Regions from separate parts of the Nocardioides ginsengisoli genome, predicted to be linked through region 2. Evidence: riboswitches for the same ligand, from Rfam matches in the RefSeq annotation. Region 2 holds a riboswitch; the other holds the start of a gene.
The links. A riboswitch is a leader RNA that binds a small molecule or an ion and turns the genes downstream of it on or off. The one in region 2 is predicted to bind FMN.
Positions count from the first base shown of each region.

Region 1 (10,721 bases), on a different contig from region 2:
GATGCCGGTGCTGACGCCGTCGCGGGCGTCGACCGAGATCGTGTACGCCGTGCGGTAGGCGTCGCGGTTGTGCGGGGTCATCAGCGGGATCTCGAGCCGGTCGAGCATCGCGCCCGGCATCGGCGCGCAGATCACGCCGCTGGAGTAGCGGATGGTGAACGCCATCAGCTCCGGGGTCGCCTTGCTGGCGGCGAAGATGATGTCGCCCTCGTTCTCGCGGTCCTCGTCGTCGACGACCACGACCGCCCGGCCCGCGGCGATGTCGGCGATCGCCCGCTCGACGTCGTCGAGGCGGACCTTGCTGCCCGTGCCGCCCGGGTGATCCGTGCCGCTCATGCCTTGCTCTCCTTGGTGTAGGCCCGCACGAGCTTCTCCACGTGCTTGGCGATGACGTCGACCTCGAGGTTGACCTTGTCCCCGGGCGCCCGGAAGCCGAGCGTGGTGCGGGCCAGGGTCTCGGGGATGAGGCTGACGGTGAACGTGCTGTCGCCGGCCTCGACGACGGTGAGGGAGGTGCCGTCGACGGTGATCGAGCCCTTGTCGACGAGGTACCTGCCGAGGTCGGCGGGCATCGCGATCTCGACGATCTCCCAGTGCTCGCTGGGCGTCCGGGCGACGACCTCGCCGACGGCGTCGACGTGGCCCTGGACGACGTGGCCGCCGAGCCGCTTCTCCGCGGTGACCGCGCGCTCGAGGTTGACCCGGTCGCCGACGGCGAGCCCGCCGATGCTCGTCTTGGCGAGCGTCTCGGCCATCACGTCCGCGGTCCAGGTGCCGTCGGTGCGCTCGGCGACGGTCAGGCAGCAGCCGTTGACCGCGATCGAGTCACCGAGGCCGGCGTCGGACAGGGTGATGTCGGAGGCGATGGTGAGCCGGATGGCGTCCCCCTGGTCCTCGACGGCGGTGACGGTGCCGAGCTCCTCGACGATGCCGGTGAACATCAGTGGGTTCCTCTCAGGGTGGGGCGCAGGGTCAGCCGGACGTTGGCCTCCGGGCCCGAGCCGACGACGGTGGTGTCGAGCAGCTCGAGTCGGAACGCGTCCGCGATGGTGGGGATTCCGAGGTCGCCGACGGCCGAGCGACCGGCGCCGAGCAGCATCGGGGCGACATAGGTGACGACCTCGTCGACGAGGCCGGCGCCGAGGAAGGACGCGGCCAGCGTCGGGCCGCCCTCCAGGAAGACGTGGTGGCGGTCGTGCTCGGTGTAGAGCGTCCGCAGCGCCTGCTCGGGGTCGCGGGTGCGCAGGTGGAGCGACGGCGCCGCGTCGTCGAAGATCCGGCGGTCGGCCGGGAGGTCGCGCTCCCCCATCACCACCCGCAGCGGCTGGGCGGCGACCGGTCGGTCGTCGTCGTCGCGGACGGTCAGCTGGGGGTCGTCGACGTCGACCGTGTTGGTGCCGACCAGCATGGTGTCGGACAGCGCGCGGAGCCGGTGGGTGTCGCGGCGCGCGGGCAGCGACGAGACCCAGCGGGAGGTGCCGTCGGCGGCGGCGCTGCGCCCGTCGAGGGTCGCCGCGAACTTCCAGGTGACGAACGGGCGGCCGTGGCGGTGGGCGAACGTCCAGGCCGGGTTGACCGCCTCGGACTCCTCGGCGAGCAGGCCGGTCTCGACCTCGAGGCCCGCGGCGCGCAGGGTCTCGGCGCCGCCGCTGGCGAGCGGGTTGGGATCGCGCTGGGCGACGACCACCCGTCGTACGCCGGCGGCGATGAGGGCCTGCGCGCACGGGCCGGTGCGGCCGGTGTGGTTGCACGGCTCGAGCGTGACGATCGCGGTCGCGCCGCGTGCCGCCTCGCCCGCGACGGCCAGCGCCTCGACCTCGGCGTGCGGCGTGCCGGCTCCGTGGTGGTAGCCCTCGCCCACGACGGTTCCGTCGGGCGCGAGCAGCACGCAGCCGACCCGCGGGTTGGGGTGGAGCGGGACACCGGGGGTCGCGGCCAGGGCGATGGCGCGACGCATCGCGTCGTCCTCGGTGATGGTCTGCGCCACGGCTGCCTCTCGTCGTCCTGGATGCGGACTCCGGGGCTGGCGACGGGCTGGCGGACCGTCCGGCGGTCTCGCCGTGCTGGGCCGGCTCGTCCGTCGGACGCTCGTGCGTGCGCTTCCCATCCGGACTTTGACCGTCGGTCCAGGAATCCCACCTGGTCAACCGATCACTGGCTGCGATCGGGTCGCGGACTTTCACCGCCGGTTCGGATTTTCACCGACCCCAGAGCACGCGAGCTCTTGCCGACCATGGTGACACACCCGGGCGCGGGGCGGGATGTGGGCCCGGTCACCGGGACGGGAATGCGCGCTACCGTCGAAGCATGAACTGGCTCGCGCTCGGAGTCTGCTCGCTCGGCGGCGTGGTGTTCTGGTTCGCGACCGATCGCTTCTTCCTGCTCATCCTCGGGCTGCTGCTCGGCGTCGCGCTCGGCGTGGGGCTGGGAAACAACCAGAAGCCGGAGTGAGCCCGCCGTAGGGTGGCGGCCATGTCGTATCCCCCGCCCCTGTACGACGGCGACGGCGAGATCTCGGCCTGGGTGCGGCCGGGCACGTCCGAGCCCGACCTCGTCTATCCCAACGGCAACCGGGTCCACTACCTGGCCCGCGGTGAGGCCACCGGCGGCCTGTTCGGCCTCTACCGCTGGGAGTTCTCCGAGGCCGTGAGCGGCCCGGGCCCGCACTTCCACCGGACCATGTCGGAGTCCTTCTACGTCCTCGACGGCGAGGTGCGGATCTACACCGGCGACGACTGGACGACGGCGCGCGCCGGCGACTTCCTGCACGTGCCGCCGGGCGGCCTGCACGGCTTCCGCAACGAGTCCGGGGCGCCGGCCACGATGCTGCTGCACTTCGCGCCCGGCGCGCCGCGGGAGCCCTACTTCGAGGGGCTCGACCGGCTCGCGCGCGGCGAGCAGTGGACGCCGGAGGAGTACGACGCGTTCATGCGCGAGCACGACAACGTCTGGGTCGAGGAGAGCTGACCGCTCCCCGACCCAGACGGTCGTGCGCGCTCCCTCAGGCGCTGAGGATCAGCCCGCTCGTCGGCACGCCCGTGCCGGCGGTGACCAGCACGTGCGCGGCGTCCGCGACCGGGTTGACCGAGCTGCCGCGGATCTGGCGCACGCCCTCCGCGATGCCGTTCATGCCGTGGATGTAGGCCTCGCCGAGCTGGCCGCCGTGGGTGTTGACCGGCAGCCGGCCGCCGACCTCGATGGCGCCGTCCTTGACGAAGTCCTTGGCCTCGCCGCGGCCGCAGAAGCCGAGCTCCTCCAGCTGCATGAGCACGTACGGCGTGAAGTGGTCGTAGAGGATCGCCATCGGCATGTCGGCGGGCGTGAGCCCCGACTGCTTCCACAGCTCGCGGCCGACGACCCCGATCTCCGGGATGCCGATGTCGTCGCGGTAGTACGACGTCATCACGAACTGGTCCTTGCCCGAGCCCTGCGCCGCCGCCGCGATGTACGCCGGCCGCTGCGCCAGGTCGCGGGCCCGCTCGGCGGAGACGATGACCAGGGCCACCGCGCCGTCGGACTCCTGGCAGCAGTCGAGCAGGTGCAGCGGGTCGGCGATCATCCGCGAGGCCTGGTGGTCCTCGAGGGTGATCGGCTTGCCGTAGAAGAAGGCGGCCGGGTTGGTGGCCGCGTGTCGGCGGTCGGCGACCGCGACCCGGCCGAAGTCCTCGGACGTGGCGCCGTACTCGTGCATGTAGCGACGGGCCTGCATGGCGACCGTCGCGGCCGGCGTGGAGAGGCCGAGCGGATAGGTCCAGGCGTTGTCGAGGCCGTTGGTGTTGACCTGGGCGGCCGCCCACGTCGAGACCTGCCCGAAGCGGTCGCCGGAGCGCTCGTTGAAGCCGCGGTAGGCGACGACGACGTCGGCGACGCCGGTGGCGACGGCCATCGCGGCCTGCTGGACCGTGGCGCAGGCCGCGCCGCCGCCGTAGTTGATCCGGCTGAAGAAGCGCAGCTCGGGGATGCCGAGCTCGCGCGCGACGGCGATCTCGGACGAGGTGTCCATCGTGAACGTGACGAGCCCGTCGACGTCCGCGGGCGTGAGACCGCAGTCGGCGAGGGCGTGCCGGACCGCCTCGACGGACAACTGGAGCTCGGAGCGACCGGACTCCTTGGAGAACTCGGTGGCGCCGATGCCCGCGATCGCGGCCTTGCCGGAGAGGGTGCGCTCGGTCATGCCGCCACCCGTACCGTTCCGATGACGTGGTCGCCGAGAGAGACCGCGCCCACCACCTTGATCGTCGCCGTGCCGTCCTCGACCGCGGTCACCTCACCGGTGAAGGTGAAGCTGTCGTAGGGGTACGCCGGGGCGCCGAGCCGGATCGAGATCCCCTGGATCTGCACGTCCGGGCCGGCCCAGTCGGTGACATAGCGCTCGCAGAGCGCCGTCGAGGTGAGGATGTTGACGAAGATGTCCTTCGACCCGGCGGCCTGCGCGATGTCCCGGTCGTGGTGCACGTCCTGGAAGTCGCGGGTCGCGATCGCCGTCGACACCACGAGCGTCGGCGTGATCGGCAGCGTCCACTGCGGGAGCCGGTCGCCCACCTTCAGCTGCGCGCTCATCGTTCCACCTTCGTCCAGATCGGGAGGGTCAGGTCGTCGTCGATCACGTTCCAGCCCACCTGCAGGCGGTCGCCGATCTCGACCGGCTCGGTCACCTCGGCCACCATCCGCACGCCCTCGTCGAGGTCGAGCAGGGCGATGACGAGCGGCAGTTCCTTGCCGGGCACCTGCGGGGCGTGGTGCACGAGGTAGGAGAACACCGTGCCGGTGCCGGCGGCGACCACGTAGCCGCGGTCGAACGCGCCGCAGTCCGGGCAGGCCGGGCCGGGCGGGTGGCGCAGCACGCCGCAGGCGTTGCACTTCTGGATGCGCAGCTCGCGGGCCGCCGTCCCCTCGAAGAAGTAGGCGTTGTCGCGGCTGACGACCGGCCGCACCGGGCCGCTCATGCCTGCGCCTCCTTGGCCTGTGCTCGCGTGGCTCCCTCGGTCGCCTTCGGGATGAACTTGAGGACGCGGAAGAGCATCGTCGCGACCTTCTCGCTGGAGCCGTCGGGGTGCTCGACGTACCAGGTGTTGCGCGAGGTGACGAAGTAGCCGACGCCCATGCCGGTGGCCTTCGGGCCGACGACGGAGTCGAGCGCGGTGGTGACGCGCAACTGCTCCCCCACCTTCAGGTAGCGCTCGTAGGACTGCTCGCAGTTGGTGCCGAGGACGGCGGTGAAGCCGGCGTCGGTCAGCACCCGCATCATCGAGTGCAGCGGGTCGTCCTGCGACGGCTTGCCGCCGAGTCCGTACATCGTCCAGACCTGCGCCATCGACGGCGGCGCCTCGCCCGCGGTGAACCGCGGGTTGTCGACGCCCATCGCCTCGAGCCAGTTGTTGATGGTCGGCTGGTTGACCTCGTCGCGCGCGAACCGCTCAGCGGCCTCGCCCCAGCCCTTGATCCGCTCCGCCTCGGCCAGCACGTGCTCGTGCACGTCGGCCGGGACCAGCTCCTGGGACACGGTCGTGTCGGCGCTCATCGCGGCACCCGCGGCAGGCCGAGGCCGAACATCGCGATCAGCTCGCGCTGCACCTCCTGGACGCCGCCACCGAAGGTGAGCACCAGGTTCCGCTTGGCCTGCGCGTCGAGATAGTCGAGCAACTCCTTCGTCCCCTCTTCTCCCGCGTCCCCGTGCCGGTGCACGAGCGCGATCAGATCGGCGAGCAGGTGCTGCACCTGGTCGGAGGCGAACACCTTCGACGAGGACGCGTCGGCGACCTTGATCTCGCCGGCGGCCGCGGCCCGCGCGACCTCCCAGTTGAGCAGCTCGTTGATACGGAAGATCGCGGTGGCCTTGCCGAGCAGGTCCCGCACATCGGAACGGTCGCGGACGCCGGCCGCGTCGGCCCAGCGCACGACGCGGTCGCGCAGGCCCTCGATCCGGCCGGCCGGGCCGAGCATGACGCGCTCGTGGTTGAGCTGGGTGGTGATCAGCTTCCAGCCCTGGTTCTCCTCGCCGACGAGCATCTCGACCGGGACGCGCACGTCGTTGAAGTACGTCGCGTTGACGTGGTGCGAGCCGTCGGCGGTGATGATCGGCGTCCAGCTGTAGCCCGGGTCCGAGGTGTCGACGATGAGGATCGAGATGCCCTTGTGCTTCGGGGCGTCGGGGTCGGTCCGCACGGCCAGCCAGAGGTAGTCGGCCTGGTGCCCGCCGGTGGTCCACATCTTCTGGCCGTTGACGACGTAGTGGTCGCCGTCGCGCCGGGCCGTGGTGCGCAGCGACGCGAGGTCGGTGCCGGCGTCGGGCTCGCTGTAGCCGATCGCGAAGTGCACGTCGCCGGCGAGGATCCGCGAGAGGAACATGTCCTTCTGCAGCTGCGTGCCGTAGCGGATCAGCGTCGGGCCGACCGTCTGCAGGGTCACCGACGGCAGGTGCACGTCGGCGTACTGCGCCTCGTTGGCGAAGATGGTCTGCTCGATCTCACCGAGCCCGTGGCCGCCGTACTCGGTCGGCCAGCCGACGCCCATCCAGCCGTCGGCGCCGAGCCGGCGGATCATCCGCTCGTACGTCGGTCCGTGCCGGTTCCACGCGCCCTCGACCGGGAGACGTCGGTCGCTTCGCTCCCCGTCGGCTGACGCCACCGGGTCGTGGATGCCGTCGAACTCGGCCGCGACGCCGCCGAAGTACTCGCGCAGCCGTGCCTTGAGCGCACGCTGGTCGTCGGTGAGCTCGAGGTTCTTGGCGTCGGCGGACTCGACCGGGACGTCCTCGGCAAGCGTGTCGAGCGCGTGCGCGAGGTCGGTCCCCCACGTCGAGTAGTCGACGAGCGGGTAGGTGATGTCGACGCCCATGCCGCCGTGCAGGTGGTGGCAGGTCCGGAAGGCGTACGGCGCGACCTGGCTCGTCCAGTAGCCCGCGACGGCGAGGTCGTCACCGGCCGGGAGGCCTTCGGAGACCCGCCACACGGCGTTGTCGGCGGCGAGGTCGAGGGTCCGCGAGGCGACGTAGACGTCGGCCATCTGCAGCGACACGGCCTGGAACTCGGCCAGCGCCCGGCCGAACTGCTTGCGGCCCTTGACGTAGTCGGCGGTCAGGTCGCGGGCGCCGGCGAGCACGCCGGCCGCGGTGGTCGCGAGCCCCGCACGGGCCAGGGCGTCGAGACGCGCGGCGGCACCCTCGTCGAGCAGCTCGGCGGGTGCGCCGTCGAGGACGACGGTGTGCTGCGGGGTGCTGCTCGCCACGCTGGCGGGCAGCAGCGTCACGCCCGGGCCGGCAGGGTCGACGAGCGCGACGACCGCGCGGTCGCCGTCCTGGGCGACGACGAGCAGGCGGTGCGCGCGCTCGGCGTAGGTGACGGCGAGCTTGCGGCCGGAGACCGTGCCCTCGGCGTACGACGCGGCGCCGCGCAGCGCGGGGCTCACCACGAGCTCGCCGGACGCGATGCCCGGGAGCAGCTCCTTGCGCTGGGCGTCGGTGCCGTGGTCGGCCAGGGTGAGCGCGCCGCAGCACAGCGTCTCCCACGCCGGCACCTGCACGGCCCGGCGGCCCGACTCGCGGAGGAGCACGGCGACCGCGTCGAGGCCGAGCCCCTCGCCGCCGTACTCCTCGGGGACCGGGAGCGAGGTCAGGCCGGCAGCGGCCCAGGCCGCCCACTCGCGCGCGTCGCTGTCCCGCTCCAGCACCTCGCCGACGACGGCGCGGACTGCGTTGATCGCCTCTGCATCCACACGCAAACTGTAACGTGTTCTAGTCTGGCGCGCATGGCCGTCTTCCCACTGGACGTCGCGCGCAGCCGCGTCTACCTGCCCTGGACCGATCTTCCCGCCGGGCGGATGGTCGAGCTGCCGGGGCGCGGCGCGACGTACGTGACCGACACGCCGGGGCCGAGCCCCCACTCTCCCACGATCGTGCTGCTGCACGCGCTGGGCACGACCGGCCTGCTCACCTGGTTCCCCGCGATCCGGCCGCTGTCGCAGCGGTTCCGGGTGGTGACGCTCGACCAGCGCTGGCACGGGCAGGGCATCCAGAGCGAGGAGTTCTCGCTGGTCGACTGCGCCGACGACGTGGCCGCGCTGATCGACGTCCTCGGGCTCGAGGACGTCATCGTCGGCGGCTACTCGATGGGCTCGATCGTGGCGCAGCGCGTATGGCGCCAGCACCCGGGCGTCGTCCAGGGGCTCGTGCTGGGCGCGACGACCGACCGCTTCCAGCTCACGCCGGCCGAGCGCGGCTTCTTCTTCGGCATGGGGACGACGATGCTCGCGCTGCGTGGCGTCTCCCGCTCCCGTACGGCGCTCAAGGCCGCGCGCGCCGCCGCCCGCGGCGTCGACCTCGGCCCCTCGGACATGCACGAGTGGGCGCTGCGGGAGTTCCGGTCGACCAGCCCGTGGGCGGTCGGCCAGGCGCTCGCCGCGCTCGGCCGACACCACTCGCGGCCGTGGCTCGGACGGATCGACGTCCCGACCGCGGTCGTGGTGATGATGCGCGACCGGGTGATCCCGACGCCACGGCAGATCGCGCTGGCCCGGGCGATCCCGGGTGCGACGATCCACGAGGTCGACGACGGGCACGCCGGCTGCGTGCTGGCGGCCGAGAAGTTCGTGCCGAAGATGGTCGAGGCGGCCGCGACCGTCAACGCTCGCCGGCGAGACTTCCGACAGCCTCACTGAGGCGGGCCAGCTCGGCCGGGAAGTGCCGGACCAGCGCGTCGGTGTCGGGCATCGACTCGCGGCAGGCGATGGCCCCGACGTGCATCTGCCCGGCGTTCGACATCACCGTGATGTTGAGACCGGCGCCGTGGAAGACCGGGCCGAGCGGGCACAGCGCGTCGATCCGGGCGCCCATGAAGTAGAGCGGGATCGGCGGTCCGGGGACGTTCGAGATGACCAGGTTGTGCACCACCGGGTGCCGCTCGGCGAGACGCAGGTTGGCGTACGCGCGGACCGCGAGGCCGAAGGTGCGCGGCGCGGCGAACTCCGCCCAGTCCTGCAGCGCGTCGGCACTGATCGCGTTGTGGTGCTCCTTGGCGTGCAGGTTGCGCTCGGAGAGCATCCGCAGCCGCGCGAGCGGGTCGTCGATGTCGGTGCCGAGCTTGGTGAACAGCGCGGACACCTTGTTGGCGCCGGTCGAGCGACGCGAGCTGTCGCGGACGCTGACCGGGACCGTCGCCAGCAGCGACGACTCCGGCAGCTCGTCGCGCTCGGCGAGATAGGCGCGCAGGGCGCCGCCGGCCACTGCGAGGACGACGTCGTTGACCGTCGTCTCGGTGACCTTCTTGATCCGGCGGATCTCGTCGAGGTCGAGGTCGGCCATCGCGATCGAGCGGTGCGAGGTGATGGTGCCGTTGAAGGAGGTCCGCGGCGCGGAGAAGGGTGCGGCCATCGCCGTCCCCCTGCGGGCGCGGCCGATGCTCTTGGTCACCAGCTCGGCCGACGGCTTGAGCACCTTGACCAGCGTGACCGGACGCGCGGCGGTGCCGAGGACGGCGCGGCCCAGCAGCTCGCGGCGGCCGGGGTCGCGCGGGTGGGCCGGCTGCTCGTCGGTGACCATCGGCGCGGCGTCGGGCTCGATCGAGCACAGGTGCGAGACCAGGTTGGAGCCGGAGACGCCGTCGACGGTGGCGTGGTGCATCTTGGCGAAGACCACCACCTTCTCCCCCTCGGACTCCCCGCCCTCGGGGCGGTAGCCCTCGATGACCCACATCTCCCACAGCGGGCGGGAGCGGTCGAGCGGGAGCGAGGCGAGGTGGGCGCACAGGTCGGTGAGCTCGTCGTACCCGCCCGGGGTGGGGAGCGCGAGCCGGTGCACGTGGCGCTCGATGTCGAACGCCTTGTCGCGGACCCAGACCGGGTGGTCGAGGCCGAGCGGGACGCCGCGCACCTTGCGGGTGAAGGCAGGGACGTCGCGCACCCGCAGGTCGATCTCGCGCTGCAGCACCTCGAAGGAGTACGGCGTCGTCATGGTGGTCGGGTCGAGGACCATCACCGCGCACACATGCATCAGCTGCGCGGGCGTCTCGAGGTACAAGAAGCTCGCGTCGAGCCCGGACAGACGATCCATTTCATTCCCCCATGGCACTAGAACACGTACTAGTTTCTCACAACGAGCCGGATATCCTCGGGTCATGGGATTCGTACGGCGTCAGGCCGTCACGGCGGCGCTGACCGCCAACGCCATCCGCCCCCTCCCCGGCTTCCGCGCCGGGATCCCGGCCTTCTTCGCCGGCTGGCTGACCGGTGAGCTGGCGCCCCACGTCCTCGGGCTGACCGTCGCCGACGCCGCGGCGCACCTGCGCGGCCGGCGCCGCTCGTGGCGCGGACTGGCGCTGGCCGGAGCCTCCACCGCCGGGCTCGCGTACCTGATCAAGCAGAGCCGCGACGCGGTCGGCGTCGCGGAGGACGCGCTGGTGGAAGGCCTGGGCGCCGACTACATCGAGCAGCTCGACGCGCTCCCGACGCCGGCCGACCTCGCCACGCCGTGGCGGCGGCTCGCGAACCCGTTCGCGTTCGGGCGGGCGGCCCGGCGCGCGGGCGTCGAGGTCCACCGCGACATCGCGTTCGCGCCGTACGGGAAGCGGGGGCTGCTCGACGCCTACACCTCCGAGGTGACGCCGGCGTCGGGCGCGCCGGTGCTGCTGCAGGTGCACGGCGGCGGTTGGACGATCGGCACCAAGGAGCAGCAGGGCATCCCCCTCATGCAGCACATGGCCGCGCGGGGCTGGGTGTGCGTGGCCCTG
Region 1 covers NZ_BAABAC010000039.1:29,802-40,522, forward strand. Annotated here, with positions in the region: gene AB4880_RS20270 (bifunctional 3,4-dihydroxy-2-butanone-4-phosphate synthase/GTP cyclohydrolase II) at 1-336, opposite strand, end outside; gene AB4880_RS20275 (riboflavin synthase) at 333-941, opposite strand; gene ribD (bifunctional diaminohydroxyphosphoribosylaminopyrimidine deaminase/5-amino-6-(5-phosphoribosylamino)uracil reductase RibD) at 941-1,957, opposite strand; FMN riboswitch at 2,091-2,220, opposite strand; gene AB4880_RS20285 (hypothetical protein) at 2,308-2,451, shown strand; gene AB4880_RS20290 (cupin domain-containing protein) at 2,473-2,967, shown strand; gene AB4880_RS20295 (lipid-transfer protein) at 3,002-4,174, opposite strand; gene AB4880_RS20300 (MaoC family dehydratase) at 4,171-4,560, opposite strand; gene AB4880_RS20305 (Zn-ribbon domain-containing OB-fold protein) at 4,557-4,946, opposite strand; gene AB4880_RS20310 (FAS1-like dehydratase domain-containing protein) at 4,943-5,521, opposite strand; gene AB4880_RS20315 (acyl-CoA dehydrogenase family protein) at 5,518-7,713, opposite strand; gene AB4880_RS20320 (alpha/beta fold hydrolase) at 7,747-8,655, shown strand; gene AB4880_RS20325 (WS/DGAT/MGAT family O-acyltransferase) at 8,618-10,045, opposite strand; gene AB4880_RS20330 (alpha/beta hydrolase fold domain-containing protein) at 10,110-10,721, shown strand, end outside.
Region 1: it holds a riboswitch for FMN, as region 2 does, so the genes downstream of both, ribD (bifunctional diaminohydroxyphosphoribosylaminopyrimidine deaminase/5-amino-6-(5-phosphoribosylamino)uracil reductase RibD) here and AB4880_RS19695 (6,7-dimethyl-8-ribityllumazine synthase) in region 2, are expected to answer to the same signal.

Region 2 (10,721 bases):
TAGAGGTCGAGCGGGTCGCCGGCGAGGTTCTGCACCTGCACGATCAGCTTGCGCTGCAGGCCGGGGCCGGGGTCGAGGACGGCAAGCACCTTGAGGTCCGTGCCGGCCTGGCCGGCGACGACGCCGGTGTCGGCGGTCTTCGGCGGCGCGGGCGGCTCGCCCCCCGGCGGCTTCTGGGTGAGGAAGCCGGTGACGCCCAGGACCGCCACCAGGACGGCGGCCTCCGCCGCGACCGTGCGCCGGACCAGCGTCGCGGCCAGGCGCCGCTCGTCGTGCCCACCGTCGCCGGTGACGCGCGGCAGCAGCCGGTAGCGGTTGAGCGCGGCCATCGCGACGACCACCAGCACCAGCGCGACCTTCACGAGCAGCAGCCGGCCGTAGGTCTCTTCGACCAGCCGCGACCAGGAGCCGATGATCCGCCACGCCATCAACACACCGGTGAGCGCAAGGGCGGCGAGCAGGCCGGCCGCGACCGCGGAGAACCGGGTGAGCAGCAGGGCGGCGTCCTTGGGGCGCCCGGAGACCGAGCGCAGAGTGAGGGCCAGGCCGACGAGCCCCCCGAGCCAGACCGCGCCGGCGCTGAGGTGCAGGGCGTCGGTGACGACCAGGAGCATGCTCGGCTCGTAGGCGCGGGTGTGGCCCACGAGTGCCGGTGACCAGACCGCGAGCGCGGTGACCATGTCGACGACGAGCGAGGAGCGCTGCCGTCCCGCGGCCCAGGCCGCGACACCGAGACCGGCCGCCTGGAGGGCCAGGATCTGCAGGTCGCCCTGGACCAGGTTGGGGTCGATCGCGTCGGAGTCGAACACGCCGCCCAGGCCGGAGCCGAGCTGATAGGCCCCCGCGAGGGGGACGGCGATCGCGGCCGCGACCACCGCCACGAGGGCGCTGCCGCGGAGCACGCGCACCAGGCGTCGCCGTACGTCATCGGTGAGGCGGACGCCGCGGGCGTTCCAGCCGAGGAAGATCGCCAGGCCGCCGGCGAGCAGCACCGCGACGTAGTCGATGCCCTGGACGATCGCCTGCACCGTCGGCACCGCGCCCGGATCGGCCGGCCCGAGCTGCGGCGGCGCCACCTTCGGGCTCGGCGCACCGACGTGGAAGGTCAGCGATCCGGCGATCGGGTGGCCGTCGGCCGACACCACCCGCCAGGCGATGACGTAGGTGCCGTTCGCCAGGTCGCCGGTGAAGCGACCGGTCACCACGGCGCCCTTGGCGGACGGGTCGATCCCGACCCGCCGGCCCTCGGCGTCGAACGCGAGCAGGCCGTCGGGGACGAGCTGGACCGGCTCGTCGAACGTGAACCGGACCTGGCCAGGGGCCGTCGGCAGGACGGCGCCCTCGGCCGGGTCGGTGGACACCAGCGTGGCGTGCGCCGACGCCGGTCCCGCCACCCCGACCACCGTCAGGACGGCGACCAGGACGGCGAGGACGAACGCCGGCGCACGCCGCACGGATCAGGCCTTCGGGCGGGTGCGACCGAGGGCGATCACCGCGATGCCGAGACCGGCCGCGCCGACCGCGAGCCCGCCGATGGCCAGCATGTTGCCGTTGTCGCCCTCGGTCTTGTTGGACGACGGCGCGACGGCCACGTCGGACTCCGCGGCGGCCGTCGGGTCCACGGCGCCGTGGTGGCCCTCACCGGTCGCGGCGGTGACCGTCACGGTGGGCGCGGGGTTCTGCAGCGTCTCGGGGTCCTGGCCCTCGGCGGCCGTCTCGTTCCACGAGGTCTGGCCCTTCACGCAGGTCTGCAGGACGGGGAACTGCAGGCTCTCGCCCTCCTTGGCCGGCAGCTGCAGCGACAGCGCGAGGGTGTCGCGGTAGCCGTCGGCGAGCGGCGTCTTCGCCGTGTAGACGACCTGCGAGACGCGGTCGGTGATCTCGTTGCCGTCCTCGTCCTTGATCGGCTGGGCGAGCTTGGCGGTGACCTTCTTGACGTCCCAGTTCGGGTTGACCGTGGGCGTCACCGAGGTGATCTCCTCGGGGACCTGGATCGCGATCTTCGTCGTCGGCGAGCCCTCGCAGCCGTGCGGGACGCTGAACGTCAGGACGGCGTACGCACCGGCCGCGGTGGTGTCCGGCGAGACGCTGACGTGGGCGCTCGCGGCGGTGGCGGTGAGGGCGACGATCCCGAGGGCGGCGGTGGCGCCGAGGGTGGGCAGGGTGAAGCGTCGGATCTGCATGGTTCTCTCTTCTGACTCTGGCTTGGTGGGAGGCGGGCAGCGGCGGACCGCCCGTCTCCCTGGGGAGTCAGGCGATCGCCGGCAGGCGCGCGGGCGGGCCACGGGTGGGTGCGAGGGCGCGGTGCTCGCGCGGGGTTCGCGCAGTCGTGCCGGCGTACGCGCGCTGCGGGCGCAGGAAGGGCGCCGGCAGCACGCCGTCGTCACTCCAGTCCAGCAGGACGTCGACAGCGCGTCGCCGCAGCGCCCACATCGTCCCGGTGACCAGGGCCGCCACCACATGTGCGGCGAGCATGACCGGCGTCAGGCCGAGCAGGGCCGCGCTCTCGTGGGCGTGGCCGGGGTGGGCGTGGGGCGCGAGGGTGACCAGCCAGGCGTGGCCCAGCAGCTGCGCGGCGAGCAGCACCGGGAGCATCACCCGGATGCTCACCTGGTGACGCAGGACGAGCCCGCCGGCGGCGTAGACGAGGCCGGCGAAGACAGCCAGCCACCACGGCGCCGGGAGCTCTCCCCCGGCCGCCACGTGCGCCAGCACGAGCGCCGTCACGGACTCGAGGCCGCCCAGAGCCGCCGGCACGGCCACGCGGGCGCGCGGCGTACGGCGGACGGTCAGCACGGGTGACATCTTGCCGGACCCTTGGTGAGCCCTGAACGTCCGGGGCTCCGGTCGGCGATCATGGGCGGATGGAGCACCACGAGGCGGTGACGCGCCACTACGACGCGCGCGCGGCCACCTACGACCGGATCGCGCTGCACCGCGAGCTGGTCCACGTGATCGCTGCCGACCTCGCTGCCGGACCCTTGACGGGTCTCGCCGTCGACGTTGCGACCGGCACCGGCCTGATGCTCCGCGCCCTCACCCCGGTCTGGCGAGGGGAACGCGTCGGCGTCGACCGCTCCCCCGGCATGCTGCGCGTCGCCCGCGCCGCGCTCCCGCCGGACGTCGCCCTCGTCCTGGCCGACGCGGCCGGGCTGCCCCTCCCCGACGGCAGCGCCGACCTGCTCACCTGCGTCACGGCCCTCCACCTGCTCCCCGACCCCGCCGCCGCCTTCGCGGAGTGGCGACGCGTCCTGCGCCCCGGCGGCCACCTGGTCACCGCCACCTTCGGCCCCGCGCCGGACGCCCAGGAGACGCGGCGCGACTTCGAGCGCCGCCACGACGACTACCGCACGGTCGAGCAGGTGGCCGCGGCGCTCGCGCCGTACGGGCTGACGTTGGGGCGACACCGGGTCTGGGCCCTCGAAGGCGACGAGCTGCTCATCTGCTCCGCGACGCGAGACCCGTGACGACTCCTCGCAGGCGCCCACTACGCTGACGTCGTACGTTCTCAGGGCGGGGTGGAAATCCCCACCGGCGGTATGGACGTCCCGGCCGATCCGGGGCGGACGAGCCCGCGAGCGCCAGCCCGGCACGGCCGGAGTGGGACAGCAGATCCGGTGCGACTCCGGAGCCGACGGTCACAGTCCGGATGGAAGAGAACGCGACGGGCCCCGCGCGCGTCGTCACGCCCTGGGTGACACGCAACGAGGAGAGCCCATGTCACCCACCGTCGCCATCGTCGCGGCCCGCTGGCACGCCGACATCGTCGACGTCGCCGTCGACACCTTCAAGACCGAGCTCGAGCTCCGCGGGTACGGCGTCGAGGTGGTCCAGGTCCCCGGTGCCTTCGAGATCCCGCTGCAGGTACGGCGGCTCGCCTGCTCGGGCCGCTACGCCGGCGTCGCCGCGGCGGCGCTCGTCGTCGACGGCGGGATCTACCGCCACGACTTCGTCGCCGGCTCGGTCGTCGACGCGCTGATGCGGATCCAGCTGGAGACCGACGTCCCCGTGTTCTCGGCGGTGCTGACGCCGCACCACTTCCACGAGCACGACGAGCACACGTCGTACTTCCGCCGGCACTTCGAGACCAAGGGCCGCGAGCTCGCCGCCGCGCTCGATGCGACGGTCAAGCTGGCGACCGTCTAGGCCGGGGGGCTCAGGCCGCGTCGTAGCGCTCGATCGGGTCCTTGTCGCCGGTGAACGGCAGCAGCCGCACGACGAGGACCACGATCGAGCCGACGACGAGCCCGATCACGGCCGAGATGCCGGTGTTCGCCAGCCAGGCGAGGACGCCGCCGAGGAAGCCGTGGATCGCATGCTTGATGTCGTGCTCGATGTCGTGCACCCACGCATAGGGCGCGTCCCACCAGCCGACCTCGTGGACGTTGACGAGAAGGATGTGCCCGCCGACCCAGAGCATGGCGACCGTGCCGACGACGGAGATGATCGACAGCAGGCGGGGCATCGCCGCGACCAGGCCGCGCCCGACCCTCTGCGCGATCGCGGAGGGGCGCTGGGCGAGGAGCAGGCCGGTGTCGTCCATCTTCACGATGAGCGCGACCACGCCGTAGACCGCGACGGTGATGACGATCGCGACGATGACGAGGATCGCCAGCCGCGCCCAGAAGCTCTCGCTGGCCACCTCGTCGAGCGCGATGACCATGATCTCGGCCGACAGGATGAGGTCGGTCCGGATCGCGCCGGAGACCATCTGCTTCTCCGCCTCGGGGCTGATCTCGGCGACCGGCTCGCCGTGCTCGGCGTGGCCGGACAGCATGTGCCACACCTTGTGCGCGCCCTCGTAGGCGAGGAAGGTGCCTCCCGCCATGAGGATGATCGGCAGCAGGTCGGGCAGGAACTGGCTGAGCAGCAGCGCCGCCGGCAAGATGATGAGCAGCTTGTTGCGGATCGAGCCGATCGCGATCTGCTTCACGATCGGCAGCTCGCGCTCGGCGGCCACGCCGTGGACGTACTGCGGTGTCACCGCGGTGTCGTCGACCACGACGCCCGCGGCCTTCGTCGTCGCACGGCCCGCGGCGGCGCCGACGTCGTCGATCGACGCGGCGGCCATCTTCGCGATCGCGGCGACGTCGTCGAGGAGGCCGAAGAGACCGGCGCTCACCGGTGGCGGTCCGAGGTGGAGGGCATGCCCGAAGGCTACCGGCCGGAGGTGACGGGCTCCGCCTCCACCGCCTCGGCCGCGGCCGGGATCGGCGCCTCCAGGGGCGTCTCCGCCACCGCGGCGAGGCGGACCGCCTCCCGCACCCGGCGCTGCGCGATGCCGAACGGGTCGACGACGTGCTCGAGCAGCCGTCGTACGGGCGGCGCGGCCAGGCCGAGCGCGATGGCGAGGCCGCAGACCAGGCCGGCGAGGATGCCCAGCCAGATCCGGCCGTCGAACCACGAGCCGAAGCCGGCGTAGGCGAGGCCCTTCACGGCGAAGCCGTGGAAGACGTAGACGACCATCGTCGCCGAGCCCATCGCGGTGAACCAGCCGCCGACGCGCGGCGTCACCGCCAGCCACGCGAAGGCGCCGGCCACGCCGACCGCGATGACCATCAGCCGGGTCGTGATCGCGGTCAGGTCACCGTCGCCGAGCAGCGTGAACGGGCGGTAGTAGACGTAGGGACGCTGTGCCCAGTCCTCGAGGGTGAGCGCGAGCAGCGCGACGACGCAGAAGGTCGCGACGCCCAGGACCCGCGGTACGGCGGGCGTCCGGCCGCGCAGCCACTCCAGCCGGTCCGGGGTGAGCGTCAGGCCGATCACGAAGAACGGCAGGAAGCCGAGGATCCGCGGCAGGTCCATCAGCGACATCCAGTCGCCCTCGAGGAAGCCGCTCGCGACGCTGATCCCGAGCGCGACCACGATCGCGCTCGCGGCGCCGCCGAAGGCGGCCAACCTGCGGAACGCCGGGGTGGCGAGACGCCACACGACGAGGGCGAGGAGGTACCACATCGGGAAGTGCGGGTCGGTCCACAGATCGCTGAGCCGCTCCCCTCCCACGTGCAGGCGGAACCAGCCGAGCGCGCCCTCGAAGAGGACGTACGGCACGAGCAGCATGGTGACCAGCTGCCACAGCCGCGCCGGGCTGTAGGCGAAGCTGCGCGAGAGGTAGCCGGACAGCAGGATGAACGCCGGCATGTGCCACAGGTAGATGAAGTCGTAGAGGTGGCCGACCGGACCGTCGAAGGGCAGCAGCGCCCACGTGTGGCCGAGCACGACGAGGACGATGAGTCCCATCTTCGCGTTGTCCAGCCAGGGGTCCCGAGTCGTCCGCACTGAGGAGGGCATCACTCCTTGGTACCCGGGAGCGCGGTGAGAAGTCCAAGTGTCAGACAACCCGCGGGGGGTCAGTCGGCGACGAGCCCCAGCCTCAGGTACTCGGCCGCGTAGGTGCCGCTGAGCAGCAGCGACGCATACCGGCCGACCTCGCCGACAGCCTCCGACGACACGTGCTCGATGCGGACGTCGTGCCCGCGCGCGGCCTCCTCGAGCCGGATCCGCTGGTCGCGCGCGACCGGGTCGTCGACGCCGTCGTCGAGGATGACGAGCACGGGACGGCGGTCGCCCGTGTCGTCGGCGAACGGGTCGGCGAAGACGTTGCGCGCCCGGGCCGCCTCGATGACGGGCAACAGGTGCTCGGCGTCGCCGGCGAGCGCCGCGCGCCCCGACGTACGGCGGATCGACTCGGCCACGCGACGGGCCGCGCGGGCGGCGAGGACGGACCCGCCCCACAGCAGCGGGTTGGCGTCGGCGAGCGAGATGGCCAGCATCTTGGCGGGGTTGATCGAGATGTCGCGGTGCGGCGAGCAGGCGATGGCGACCGCGTCGAGCGCCTCGGCGACGGCGTCCGGCTCGGCCATCGGCCCGAGCTGGACCTGGTCGAGGAAGGACAGCATCGCGACCGCGGTGGCGAGCTGGTCGCCGGTGCTGGTGGGCAGGATCGTCGTCCAGCGGCCGGTCGCGTGCTCGGCCACGACCGACTCGGGCGGCGCGGCGACGACGAGCTGGCAGCCGCGGCGGGCCGCCTCGGCGACGGCGAGCGCCGTGCCGGGGTCACCGCCCTCGGGGGCGAGGACGACGACCAGGTCGAGGCTGCCGGCCCAGCCGGGCAGCGCCGGCGAGGGCCACGCGACGAACGGAACCGGGCAGAACGGCTCGAGGACCGCGCGCAGCAGCCGCGAGTCGGGACCGGCGGCGATCACCGCGCGCGGGCGCGTCTCGATGGAGCGGGACACCGCCTCCGCGATCGCCTCCGCCGCCGCGCCGACCTCACGCCGGACGCGGGCGCCGGACTCGGCCAGCGTGCGCAGCCGCAGGTCGGCGCCGGACAGCGCCGCCTCGTCGTCCAGCCGGGACTCGTCGAACCAGACCATGGCAGCGCCCCTTCGTTCTCAGGCCGGTTCTCAGGCCGGCTTGTGGGCCTCGTCGACGAGCAGCACCGGGATGCCGTCGCGCACGGGGTAGATCAGACCGCAGCCGCCGCAGGTCAGCTCCTGCGCGCCGTCGGTCGTCGACAGCGTCAGCTCGCCCTTGCAGGACGGGCAGACGATGATCGCCAGGAGCTCCGGCGACACCTCGGGGGCGCTCACTTGCCGCCCCGGATGATCGCGAGGGCCTCGTCGCGGACTCGGGCCATGGTGGGCTCGTCCTTTCCTTCGGCGTTCAGCCGCAGCAGCGGCTCGGTGTTGGAGGCTCGGACGTTGAACGCCCAGTCGGCATGGCCGATGCTGAGCCCGTCGAGCCGGTCGATGGCGACGCCGTCGCGCTCGCCGTACGCGGCCTCGAGCGCGGCCAGGACGGCGTCCTGGTCGGCCACGGTGCTGTTGATCTCGCCGCTGAGCGGATAGCGCTCGAAGTCGCGCAGCAGCGCCGACAGCGGCTGGTCGCTCTCGGCGAGCGCGGCCAGCGCGTGCAGTGCGGCGAGCATGCCGGAGTCGGCGCGCCAGAAGTCACGGAAGTAGAAGTGGCCGCTGTGCTCGCCGCCGAAGATGGCGTCGGTCTCGGCCATCGTCGCCTTGATGTAGGAGTGACCGACACGGGTGCGGACCGGCGTGCCGCCGAGCTCGGACACGATCTCGGGCACCGCCCGTGAGGTGATCAGGTTGTGGATCACCGTCGCGCCGGGCTCCTTGGCCAGCTCACGGGCGGCGATCAGCGCGGTCAGCGTGGACGGCGAGACCAGCTCGCCGCGCTCGTCGACGAGGAAGCAGCGGTCGGCGTCGCCGTCGAACGCGAGGCCGATGTCGGCGCGCTCGGCGAGGACCCGCTTCTGCAGGTCGACCAGGTTGGCCGGCTCGATCGGGTTGGCCTCGTGGTTGGGGAAGGTGCCGTCGAGCTCGAAGTACATCGGGATCATCTCGACCCGGTCGGCCAGCCGGTCGAACACGGCCGGCGCGGTGTGCCCAGCCATGCCGTTGCCGGCGTCGACGACGACCTTGATCCGGCGACCGGAGACCGGCGCCAGGGCGAGCAGGTGGGCGGCGTAGGCCTGGAGGACGTCGTGCTCGCTGATCGATCCGGTGCGGCCGCCTCCGTTGCTGGGCGGGCCCGCGGCGACGCGGTCGCGGATCTCGGCCAGGCCGCTCTCCATGCCGACCGGCTGGGCGAGCGCGCGGCACATCTTGATGCCGTTGTACTGCGCCGGGTTGTGGCTCGCCGTGAACATCGCCCCCGGCAGGTTGAGGTGGCCCGACGCGAAGTAGAGCTGGTCGGTCGACGCGAGGCCGATCATCGTGACGTCGGCCCCGGCGCCGGTCGCGCCGTCGGCGAAGGCGCCCGCCAGGGACGGCGAGCTGGGCCGCATGTCGTAGCCGATGACGAGCGCGTCGACGCCGAGCACCTCGACGTACGCCGCTCCGGTCGCGCGCGCCAGGTCCTCGTCGAGCTGGTCGCCGACGATGCCGCGCACGTCGTAGGCCTTGAAGACCTTGCTGAGGTTCTCGGGGGAGGTCGTGGAACCGGCCATGCCGCGACCCTAGTGCACTGCGGGGTGCTGGATCACTCCGGCCGGCAGCGCGGCGGGAGGCGCCGCGCGGCAGCTTGCTGCCCCCGCCTGCGCCGGAGAGGCGCTCGGCCCATCAATCGGAGGTGAGCATTCTCAGGTGGCCCTTGCGGGCGACCTCACGTCCCGGCTCGCGGGGCGGCTCGACCGGCTCGCGTCGTACCGGTCGCGCGGCCTCGCGGACGGCGTCGGCGAGCGCGAGCAGGTCGTCGTTGCTGGGGCCCTGCTCCTGGGTGCCCAGCGAGAGCCGGACCACCTCCCAGCCGCGCGGCGCGGACAGCCGCTCGCTGTGGACGTCGCAGAGGTCGTAGGCGTGCGGCTCGGCGAAGGTCGCCAACGGACCGAGCACCGCGGTGGAGTCGGCGTACACATAGGTCAGGGTGGCGACGGCGCGACGGGCACAGGCGGTGCGCGAACAGGTTCGCAGGCTCTGCGGGGCCGGGGTCGCGCTCACGGCGCAGACGCTACCGCGCCCGGTGGATCGGTGTGGATAGGCTCGCTGATCGTGGAGCAGGAACAACCGCGTCGCCGGCGCGACCGCCGTGGTCGCGGGATGCGCGGACCTGCCGTCCTGCCGCTGCCCACGGTCCCCGGCTCCCCGCCGCACCGCCCGCCGGTCCCCCGCAGCCCGCGCGAGGTCTTCGACCGGATCATGCTCGACGTCGTCTCCGAGATCGACGCCCGCTGGTCCAACCACCTGGGTCTCGTCGAATACGCCGTCGAGGAGACCCCCCAGCTCCCTGACGACTGGGACTCCGGCCGCGTCCCCCTCTCCTCCCTGGTCCGCGGAACCGGCGGCACGCCGACCCGGCTCGTCGTGTTCCGCCGCCCGCTCGAGCATCGCGCCGCTGACCGCGCGGACCTGGAGGCGATCGTGCTGACGGTCGTGGTGGAGCAGGTCGCGGAGCTGCTCGGGATCGAGCCGAGCGAGGTCGATCCCCGGTATCCGTCGGACGACGACTAGCTCCACCCCGGGGACATCGGCCAGAAACCATCCACAGCCCTGTTTCTAGCGGGTTCTGTCCACAGGCTGCCGCTTCGACGTTGGCGGGGTCGGGAGGTGGTGTTGGGATGGCGGCATGGCTCAGGCGACCGCTCCCGACACCGGCATCAGCACGATGCTGGCCTCGCTGCGCGCGGAGATCGAGGGCCGTGAGGCGTCGCTGATCCGGGAGTGGGCGACGATCGCGGCCTGGGCTGAAGCCAACGTGGTCGAGGCCGCGGAGAGTCCGGCGGCGACCGGCGACGGGTTCGCCGACACCGGTCTCCCGATCGCCGGTGACGGGGCGCCGTTGGTGTCGGAGTTCGCCCTCATGGAGCTGATCGCGGTCCTGGGCCGCTCACCCGCCGGCGGCCGCGCCTACGTCGGGAAGGTGCTGGGCTGCGCCTGGCGCCTGCCCAACGTCTGGGCCGCGGTCATGGCCGGCCGCCTCACGCCCTGGCGGGCCGCGCGCATCGCCAAGCTGGTCGCACCGCTCTCAGCCGACGCCGCTGCGTTCGTGGACCGCAACCTGTTCAACGCCTCCGGCGTCGGGTGGGCCCAGCTCGAACGCCTCATCACCGAAGCGATCGTCCGGTTCGACCCCGTACGGGCCGAGGCGGAACGTGCGGCCGTGGCCGATGAGCGGTACTTGGACATCGACGAACCCAACGCCCAGGGCCTGGCGCACATCTCCGGACTCCTCGACGCCGCCGACGCCCGCGACCTCCACGACGC
Region 2 covers NZ_BAABAC010000037.1:222,820-233,540, forward strand. Annotated here, with positions in the region: gene AB4880_RS19675 (copper resistance CopC/CopD family protein) at 1-1,454, opposite strand, end outside; gene AB4880_RS19680 (YcnI family copper-binding membrane protein) at 1,458-2,183, opposite strand; gene AB4880_RS19685 (hypothetical protein) at 2,251-2,805, opposite strand; gene AB4880_RS19690 (class I SAM-dependent methyltransferase) at 2,865-3,467, shown strand; FMN riboswitch at 3,501-3,665, shown strand; gene AB4880_RS19695 (6,7-dimethyl-8-ribityllumazine synthase) at 3,718-4,146, shown strand; gene AB4880_RS19700 (DUF808 domain-containing protein) at 4,157-5,122, opposite strand; gene AB4880_RS19705 (acyltransferase family protein) at 5,158-6,291, opposite strand; gene AB4880_RS19710 (SIS domain-containing protein) at 6,351-7,376, opposite strand; gene AB4880_RS19715 (Trm112 family protein) at 7,407-7,592, opposite strand; gene AB4880_RS19720 (phosphomannomutase/phosphoglucomutase) at 7,589-8,968, opposite strand; gene AB4880_RS19725 (DUF3499 domain-containing protein) at 9,081-9,458, opposite strand; gene AB4880_RS19730 (metallopeptidase family protein) at 9,510-9,968, shown strand; gene AB4880_RS19735 (HNH endonuclease signature motif containing protein) at 10,084-10,721, shown strand, end outside.